2 linked regions of the Chitinimonas arctica genome follow. The protein of the gene in region 1 interacts with the protein of each later gene in a pairwise test. Links are inferred from orthologs where the notes say so. Each region holds a gene or a part of one and is shown on either strand. Other genes may lie near its edges.

Region 1 (4,370 bases):
GTGTAGTTGACCGGCGACGTACCGGCCGCATTGGCCAGACGGGCACCGGTGACCGATACCGTCGAGGTGCCGCGGTTGATGATGGGTTTGCGCGCATCCAGGTTCATGCCCAGCGTCAGGCCGGCGTCGCTGAGCGCCGAACCGCCGGTGGCCTGTGCACCGATATTGGAAGTCTGGATCTGGATCGCCTGCGGCGTGGCGCCGGTGATCAGCTGCCCGTCGGAATTGGCGGCATAACCGGCCAATTTCTGGTTGTTGTTGACAATATAGCCTTCCCTGTCCAACTGGAACTGGCCATTGCGGGCATAGCTGAACGAGCCCGCCGGATCGATCATCCGGAAAAAGCCATTGCCCTGGATGGCGATATCCAGGGGGTTGTCGGTACTGGTGATATTGCCCTGCGCGAACTGCTGCGCCACCGCCGAGGTACGTCCGCCGATACCCACCTGCACATTGGTGCTGGCCAGGGTATTGGCGTAGACATCGGCGAATTCCGCACGGGCCCCCTTGTAGCCGACCGTGTTGGCATTGGCGACATTATTGCCGACCACGTCGAGGAACTTGGAAGCGGAATTGAGTCCGCTCAAACCTTGCTGGAAGCCCATGTTGTTTTCTCCTGCTGCAATTGCACTTACGGTTCGCGTTGACCGGCGACCAGCCGGCCGGGCTTATTTGATGCTGCTGACTTCGTCGTAGGGCAATTGACGCCCGTCGGCCAGGCTGAGCTTGACGCTACCGCCACTCATGGACACGCTGTTCACACCGACAAAGGTAAAACTGGCAACTTGCTTGCTGCCGCCGCCCGGCTGTACCGCGTTGGCGGCGAGGTAATATTTGCCGGCCGGCAAACTCGTACCGTTGGCCCCGACACCATCCCATTCCAACGTCTGACGACCGGACTTGAGCTTGCCCAGGTCGATCTCGTCGACTTTCTGGTTGCTGGCGTTGTACACCCCCACGGTTATCTCGCCGCCCTCGCTGGGGACTTCGATCTCGGCGCTGACCGGCTTCTGGCCGTCGAACTGGATCGTGTCGCCCGGCACCAGCACCTGCTTGCCGATCAAGCCGGCCGCCTGGTAGGACTGGCCGGCGTTGAAGGTGGCCAGCATGCCGGTGATACTGGCATTGAGGTTTTCGATACCGGATACCGTGCTCATCTGCGCCATCTGGCTGGTGCTTTGCGCACTGTCCATCGGATTCATCGGATCCTGGTTCTGCAATTGGGTAATCAGCAGCTTGAGGAAGCGGTCCTGGGTTTCCTGGCTCTTGCTCTTGCTATCACGCGCCTTATTCAGGTTATCGTAGATATCCGCACTGCTTCTGGTGCTGGTCACGGTATTCATTTCAGCCTGCCTCTATCTGCTTTCAAGCACATCAAACCTGACCCAGCTGCAAGGTTCTCTGCAGCAAGGTCTTGGCGGTATTCATCATGTCGGCATTGGTCTGGTAGGAACGCGAAGCCGAAATCATATTGGTCATTTCCTCCACCACATTGACGTTGGGCATGGCGACATAGCCATTGCCATCCGCCAAGGCATTCTTCGGGTCGTAGACCAGCCGCGGCGGCGACTGGTCTTCCGAAACCGCCGCCACCGACACCCCGACCGCCTGCGGTTGCCGTGCATGCAGCTGTGTCGCCGCGAATACCACCTGCTTGGCACGATAAGGCTGCCCGCTCGAACTGGTGGCGCTCTCGGCATTGGCGAGATTGCTGGCCGTGGTGTTCAGCCGGATGGACTGGGCCGTCATGGCCGAACCGGCGATATCGAAAACACGAAACAAGGACATATCTATCTCCTATCCAGGCCGGGCATGGCCCTATCCTATTGCGACTGCAGCGCGGTCTTGATGCCGGCGATACGTTGCTGCATAAAGGTGATACTGGCCTGGTAGCGGATCGCGTTATCGGTGAAATGGCTCATTTCGGTATTCATATCGACGGTATTGCCGTCGATGGAAGGCTGGATATCGTTGCGGTACAGCAGATCCGCTTCCAGCAAACTGTGCTGCTTGCCGCCGAGATGGCGGCTATCGGTACGGGCCAGACCCATGCCCTGCTGTCCTTTCTGACCGGCCACCGCCTTGCCCAAGGCCTGGGAAAAGTCGAAATCGCGCGCTTTGTAGCCCGGCGTATCGGCGTTGGCGATATTGCTGGCGATCACTTCCTGGCGGGTCGCACGCAGCTTCATCGCGGCCTCGTTGACGGAAAGGTATTTATCTATGCTGGACGGCATGGTGATCTCGCTGACGGTTCCGGGTGGGTCTCGACAGGGTAAAAGCACGCACCATGCCAGCACCGATTCGCTCGTCACATCAAGCAGCTGGCAAATTTCCATGGCCAGAGGCGGCAAGCCTTGCCGCTCTCGTGCGGCGGCGGGTGGCCGCCTTCTGAAACCGGTTTCCAGCCCGCAAAAGCAAAGCGGCCCTGAAAATACGGATTGCAAGATCCGTACTTTCAGGGCCGCTTCGGCAAGCTGGCCTACCGACGATGGCTAGGCTTTTTTCTCCGCCGCCATCACCCGCTGCCGCCGGCTTTCCGCCACGCACATGCCGGTGGCGACCGATACATTCAAGCTTTCCACCGAACCAAACATGGGGATATTGACCAGCACATCGCAATGCTCGCGGGTCAGGCGGCGCATGCCCTCGCCTTCGGCGCCCATCACCCAGGCCAGCGGGCCGGCCTGGTCGAAGTGGAACAGGTCGGTGCTGGCTTCCATATCGGTACCGGCAATCCAGATGCCGGCATCCTTGATGTCGCGCAGCGTGCGGGCCAGGTTGGTCACCACGATATACGGCACCACCTCGGCTGCGCCACAGGCCACCTTGGACACGGTGGCGTTGATGCCCACGGAGCGGTCCTTGGGCGCGACCACGGCATGCACGCCCATGGCATCGGCCACCCGCAGGCAGGCACCCAGATTGTGCGGGTCGGTGATGCCGTCCAGGATCAGGATCAAGGGCGGTTCGCTCAGGTCTTCCAGCACATCTTCCAGCGCAAGAAAGGTCTTGGTGGCATCGATCACCGCCGCCACGCCCTGGTGCCGTCGATGGCCGGTCAGGCCGTCCAGGCGGCTGGCATCGGCCGGGATCAAGCGCGCACCGGTATGCTCCGCCAACTTCAGCAGTTCATTCATGCGCGGGTCGTGGCGCTCGCGGGTGACATAGACTTCCAGCACGCTGTCGGGCAGGCGCGAAAGGCGGGCGGTCACGGCATGGAAGCCGTGCAGGATACGGGTATTAGCCATTTAGTTGGCGTCCTCTGAAGCATGTTCGACCAGCAGCTGCAGCGTGCGCCGCCCCTGCCATTCGTTGACGGAAAGTTGATAGACCGCTTCGACCAGGTCCGGGAGCGGCTCGAAATGCTGGAAATACATGGCCTCGAACAGCTGGCCACCCTGCCCTTCCAGCTGGAGCTTCAAATGCTTCTGCCCGACCACGCGCTGGCTACGCACCCGGAAGCGACCCTGGAAGCGCGGCGCCGGAAAACCCTGCCCCCACACCCGGCAGTCCAACCGCTCCGCCAGATCCATATTGAGCGAAACGGCATCGAGCTGGCCGTCGGTCTCTATCGTCCGGGTCAACTTGGCGTCGTCCAGCCACAGCCGGCAGACCGCTTCGAAGCTGGCGCGAAAGCGTTCCAGGCCATTCGGGTCGGCCAGGGTCAACCCGGCCGCCATGGCATGGCCGCCGAATTTGGCGATCAGGTCGGGCTCGCGCTTGGCCACCAGGTCCAGCGCATCGCGCAGATGCAGACCGGGGATGGAGCGGCCCGAGCCCTTGATTTCACCGCTCAGCCCGGCGGCAAACACCACGGTGGGCCGGTGATGGCGGTCTTTCAGGCGGCTGGCGACCAGGCCGACCACGCCCTGGTGAAAATCGGCGTCGAAAACGGTCAGGCTGTAGCGATCCTCCACGCTGATCTGGTCCAGCTTGGACTGGGCGATATCCTGCATTTCGGCTTCGATCGAGCGTCGTTCGCGATTGAGCTGATCCAGCTGGCTGGCCATCGCCAGGGCGGCATCGGCACCCTCGGCGCAAAGGCAGGCAATGCCCAGGCTCATATCGTCCAGGCGGCCGGCGGCATTCAGGCGCGGTCCCAGCATAAAGCCCAGGTCAAAGGCGCTGGCACGGCGCGGGTCGCGGCCGGCTGCCTGATAAAGCGCCAGGATGCCGGGGCAGGCACGGCCCGCCCGCATGCGCTTGAGGCCTTGCTCGACCAGGATGCGATTGTTGGCGTCCAGCTTGACCACGTCGGCCACGGTACCCAGCGCCACCAGATCAAGCAGGTCGGCCAGATTGGGTCCGGCGCCTGCGCCGAACGCGCCACGGTCGCGTAGCTCGGCACGCAAGCCCAGCAAGACATAGAA
Region 2 (4,664 bases), 3.2 Mb from region 1 along the record:
AAGGAATGATGGGGGAAAAACCAAGCTTTTACGTCATTGATGACGATAGCGTACTGCGCTCGCTGATCCGCGGCATCCTGTCCGATGCCGGTTTTCTTTATGCCGGTTCAGCCGTGAATGGCGAGGAGGGCTTGAAGGGCTGCCAGGACAAATCCCCGACCATCGTGCTGCTCGACATCAATCTTCCCGGCTCGGACGGCATCGACGTGCTGGCCGCGCTGCGGCGCATGCGCCGCCCCCCACGGGTCGTCATGGTCAGCGGCGAAGCGACCTTGCCGCGGGTCAAATCGGCGATGAGCCTGGGCGCCTGCGGTTTTGTCGTGAAACCCTTCACCGCCGCCAAATTGATCACCGCCGTGGAAAACTCCCTGCGGCAGCGCGATTCGCCGATCTCGTAGAAGCGATCGTCTAAACGAGCTTATTGCGCGCCAGCGGCGGGTTCTTCGCCAGGTAGCGCTTCAAGCCATTCAGCAAGGCATCGGCCATCTTGTCCTGGTAGTTTTCGTCCGCCAGCTTTTTCTCTTCTTCCGGATTGGAGATAAAGGCCGTCTCCACCAGGATGGAAGGGATATCCGGCGCCTTTAGCACGGCAAAGGCCGCCTGCTCGACCTGGCCGCGATGCAGCCGGTTGATTTCACCGATTTGCGACAGCATGGCCTTGGCCAGCTTGAGGCTGTCGTTGATGGTGGCGGTCTGGGTCAGATCCAACAGGGTTTGCGCCAGGTGCGGATCGCGCACATTCATCTTCACCCCGCCGATCAGATCCGATTCGTTCTGCGTTTGCGCGAGCCACTTGGCGGCGGTACTGGTCGCTCCGCGCTCACTCAGGGTGAAGACGGAAGAGCCGCGCGCATCGGGCTTGACGAAGGCATCCGCATGGATGGACATAAACAGGTCGGCGCCGACCTTGCGCGCCTTCACCACCCGCTGGCCCAGGGGCACGAAGTAGTCGTCGTCGCGCGTCAACACCGCCCGCATGTTCGGCTGCTTGTCGATCATGGCCTTGAGCTTCTTGCCGATGGCAAGCGTGACCGTTTTCTCATAGGTCCCGCCCTGCCCGACCGCACCGGGGTCTTCGCCGCCGTGGCCGGGATCGATGGCGACGGTCACCAGCCGGCTGATATCCAGCTTGTCGCGTTGCTCCGCCGGATCGGACGCAGGCTTGCCCGGCCCCTTCTCCGGCTTGCCGGCCGGCATGTTCTTACCGTCGTCCAGCAAGGCCAATAGCGGGTCCTCCGGCTTGGCCGGATAGAGGTCGATCACCAAGCGGTGCTGATACTCGCCGAAGGGCTCCAGGGTGAAGACCTGCGGCTTGATTTCGGCCTTCAGGTCCAATACCACCCGCACGGTGCCGGGCTTGTAGCGGCCAGCCCGCAGTTGCTTGACGTAGGGATCCTCGCTGCCGATGCGCTGGCCGATGCTGGCCAGTTCATTGCCCCAGTCGGCGCCCTCCAGATCGACCACCAGCCGATCCGGATCGGGCACCATGAACTGGTTGAACTTCAGCGGCGCGGTCGATTCGACCGTGATACGGGTATAGGCGTGGGAAGGCCAGACGCGAACGGCCACCACCCCGCTGCCGGCGAAGGCGCGGGGGGCAATGCCAAAAAGCAGCCCCGCCACCGCGCCCTGCAGCATCAAGCGGCGGGTGGGGTCGGGGCGGAAGCGGTCAAGGTTGCGAGACATGCAGCTCCGTTGGGTGTGCTGGCGACGAGCCGGAAAGCGCGTCCTTGGGCTTGCGGAAGAAGATCGACGGTCCAGTCCGGTTGCGGCAGCAGATCCGCCGCCTTGTCCGGCCATTCCACCAGGCAGACGCTGGCCGGATTGAACATCTCCCGGAAACCGGCGTCCTCCCACTCAAGCTGATCAGCAAACCTATATAAATCAAAGTGATGGAAGTATAAGTTAGAAACTACGTAAGGTTCAACCAATGTATAGGTAGGGCTTTTCACCCTCCCCACGTAACCCAGGCCGCGCAATATACCGCGCGTCAGGGTGGTCTTGCCCGCTCCCAGGTCGCCCTGCAGGAAAATTACCAAACCGCCGCGCAGCGCTTGCGCGAGCACTTCGCCCATGGCCAGCGTCGCGGCTTCGTCTGGCAGGAAGGCGCTCAGGGTATGATCTTGGCTATGCATGAAGTCACTCAATCCGATGCTGAACGAGACTGGGCCGCCCTGGCCGCCGATATCAAGCGCTGGGCGGCCGAGCTGGGTTTCGACGCGGCCGTGATCGGCGACGCCGACCTGGGCCCGGCGGCAGAGCAAAATCTGCAAGCCTGGCTGGCCGCCGGCAATCACGGCGAGATGGATTATATGGCGGCGCACGGCACCAAGCGCGCCCGTCCCGCCGAATTGGTACCCGGCACCCGCCGGCTGATCTCGCTGCGCATGAATTACCGACCGCCCAAGGCCCGCGATAGCGAGGCCGTACTGGCCGACGGCGAAGCTGCCTTCGTCTCGCGTTATGCACTGGGTCGCGATTATCACAAGGTGCTGCGTAATCGCCTACAGAAACTGGCAGAACGTATCGAAAAAGCAGTCGGCACATTCGGCTATCGCCCCTTTGTCGATTCGGCACCGGTCATGGAAGTGGAGGCCGCCGTGCGTGCCGGGCTGGGTTGGCGCGGCAAGCACAGCTTGCTATTGAACCGCGAGCACGGCTCGTTTTTCTTCCTGGGCGAGCTGTTTACCGACCTGCCACTGCCCTTGGACCCGCCCTTGCCGCAGGAACACTGCGGCCGCTGCACCAAGTGCATCGATATCTGCCCCACCCAAGCCATCGTCGCGCCTTACCGGGTCGACGCCCGCCGCTGCGTGTCCTATCTGACCATCGAGCTGAAGGGCGCCATACCCGTCGAATTCCGTCCCTTGATCGGCAATCGCGTCTACGGCTGCGACGATTGCCAACTGGTTTGCCCGTGGAACCGTTTCGCGGTGGACGCAACGGAAAGCGATTTCGCCGTACGCAATGGCCTGGATGACGTCAGCCTGGCCGAGGTCTTCGGCTGGACCGAGGCGGAATTCATGCAAAAACTGGCCGGCACCGCCATCTACCGCATCGGCTATGAGCGCTGGCTGCGCAATATCGCCGTCGGCCTGGGCAATGCACCCGGCACCCCCGCCGTGCTGGCGGCCCTGCACGCACGGCGCGACGATCCTTCCGATCTGGTACGCGAGCATGTCGCCTGGGCATTGGCCCAACACGCGGAGCGGACACGCCCGGCACCAAACAAGTAAAATCGAATACCCGCGACACCACGCCGCCCCTTCTCCAGAGTTCCCGCCATGCCATTAGCACGCGCCTCCCGCCCCATCGGGGTTTTCGACTCCGGCATCGGTGGCCTGACCGTCACCCGCGCGCTGATGGAACGGCTGCCTTTCGAAGATATCGTTTATTTCGGCGATACCGCGCGGGTGCCGTATGGGGTGAAATCCGTCAGCACCATCGAGCAATTCACCCACCAGATCGTCGATTTCCTGCTGCAGCATGAGGTCAAGCTGCTGGTGATCGCCTGCAACACCATGGCCGCCGTCGCCGCCGATTCCGTACGCAGACGGGTCTCGGTACCGGTGCTGGATGTCATCGATGCCGGCGCCCGCAATGCGGTCGCCACTACCCGCAGCGGCCATATCGGCGTCATCGCCACCCCGACCACGGTCAACTCCAATGCCTACGCCCGCGGCGTGCATGCCTTGAATCCGGAGGCGCGCGTCTATTCGCAAGCCTGTCCGCTGCTGGTGCCCCTGGTCGAGGAAGGCTGGCTTGACCACCAGGTGACCCGCTTGACCGCGCAAGAGTATCTGCGGCCGGTACTCGCCGAAAACATCGACACCCTGGTCCTGGGCTGTACCCACTACCCGCTACTGAAACCGTTGCTGGCACAGGAAGCAGGCCCCACCGTGCGGCTGGTCGATTCGGCCGTCAGCGTGGCCGAGCAAGTGGCCGGTACCCTGATCGAACTGGATCTCGCCAATCCACAGCGCGGCGAACCGAACTATCGTTACTACGTTACCGATATCCCCTTGCGCTTTCAGACCATGGGCGAGCGTTTCCTGGGCCGAAGTCTCAAGCATCTGGAGATGGTGCATTTGGGCAATTGACTAGCGAGCGCTTGGTTTGACGTGCCATCATTCGCCATGCGCCGCGAAGCTCGCTTTGTAATCTTTCCTAATTAAAATCCGGAGACATCACCATGAAACACCTTTCCGCCCTCGGTCTCGCCTTGGCCCTCTCGCTGCTGGCGGGCTGCGCCAGCGCCCCCGTCGAGCCTGCTGCTCCAGCGAAGCTGCCAAGGCCGCCCAAGCCGGTGGAACAGCTGAAACCCGCCGAATCCGTCCGCCCCGTGCCCGCCGCCCAGCCGATCGCCCAAGCAGCAGCCACAGCATCCGCCACCCCCTTGGTGGGCCGCTGGGAAGGCAAATGGACCATCGACAGCATGGGCTACGAAGGCAAGACCGTGATCGAGATCGAGCAGCTCAACGGCGACAACGTGATCGGCAAGGCCACCATGTTCGACACCCCCTATGGCGACCTGAGCGAGCCCTTCGCGCCCGGCACCTTCAACAGCGGCAAGCTGGTGGTCAAGCACCAGAACGCCAACTACACCCTGACGCTGGGCGAAAAGGACGGCAAGCTGCGCCTGACCGGCCCCATGACCTACAACA

The links. Proteins that work in one complex are often made in the same cells at the same time.
Region 2: the proteins of rlmB (region 1) and tsaE interact in binary tests that used the Escherichia coli proteins (3 or more experiments, as listed by UniProt). The link is inferred for Chitinimonas arctica from one-to-one orthologs.

The regions. Positions count from the first base shown.
Region 1 is NZ_CP041730.1:4,887,556-4,891,925, reverse strand. What follows is about bases 1,371-4,370. They hold rlmB (23S rRNA (guanosine(2251)-2'-O)-methyltransferase RlmB), read right to left. Parts: upstream 3,249-4,370; coding sequence 2,493-3,248; downstream 1,371-2,492. Other genes in these bases: recJ (single-stranded-DNA-specific exonuclease RecJ), read right to left, coding at 3,249-4,370; flgB (flagellar basal body rod protein FlgB), read right to left, coding at 1,824-2,234; flgC (flagellar basal body rod protein FlgC), read right to left, coding at 1,375-1,788. Outside these bases: FNU76_RS22225 (flagellar hook protein FlgE), read right to left, coding at 1-605; FNU76_RS22220 (flagellar hook assembly protein FlgD), read right to left, coding at 669-1,343. UniProt on the Escherichia coli protein: Specifically methylates the ribose of guanosine 2251 in 23S rRNA.
Region 2 is NZ_CP041730.1:1,704,156-1,708,819, forward strand. Bases 387-3,362 are described here. They hold tsaE (tRNA (adenosine(37)-N6)-threonylcarbamoyltransferase complex ATPase subunit type 1 TsaE), read right to left. Parts: upstream 2,136-3,362; coding sequence 1,638-2,135; downstream 387-1,637. Other genes in these bases: FNU76_RS07620 (response regulator), read left to right, coding at 387-398; FNU76_RS07625 (N-acetylmuramoyl-L-alanine amidase), read right to left, coding at 409-1,686; queG (tRNA epoxyqueuosine(34) reductase QueG), read left to right, coding at 2,130-3,236; murI (glutamate racemase), read left to right, coding at 3,285-3,362. In the rest of the region: more of FNU76_RS07620, read left to right, coding at 6-386; more of murI, read left to right, coding at 3,363-4,100; FNU76_RS07645 (hypothetical protein), read left to right, coding at 4,193-4,664. UniProt on the Escherichia coli protein: Required for the formation of a threonylcarbamoyl group on adenosine at position 37 (t(6)A37) in tRNAs that read codons beginning with adenine.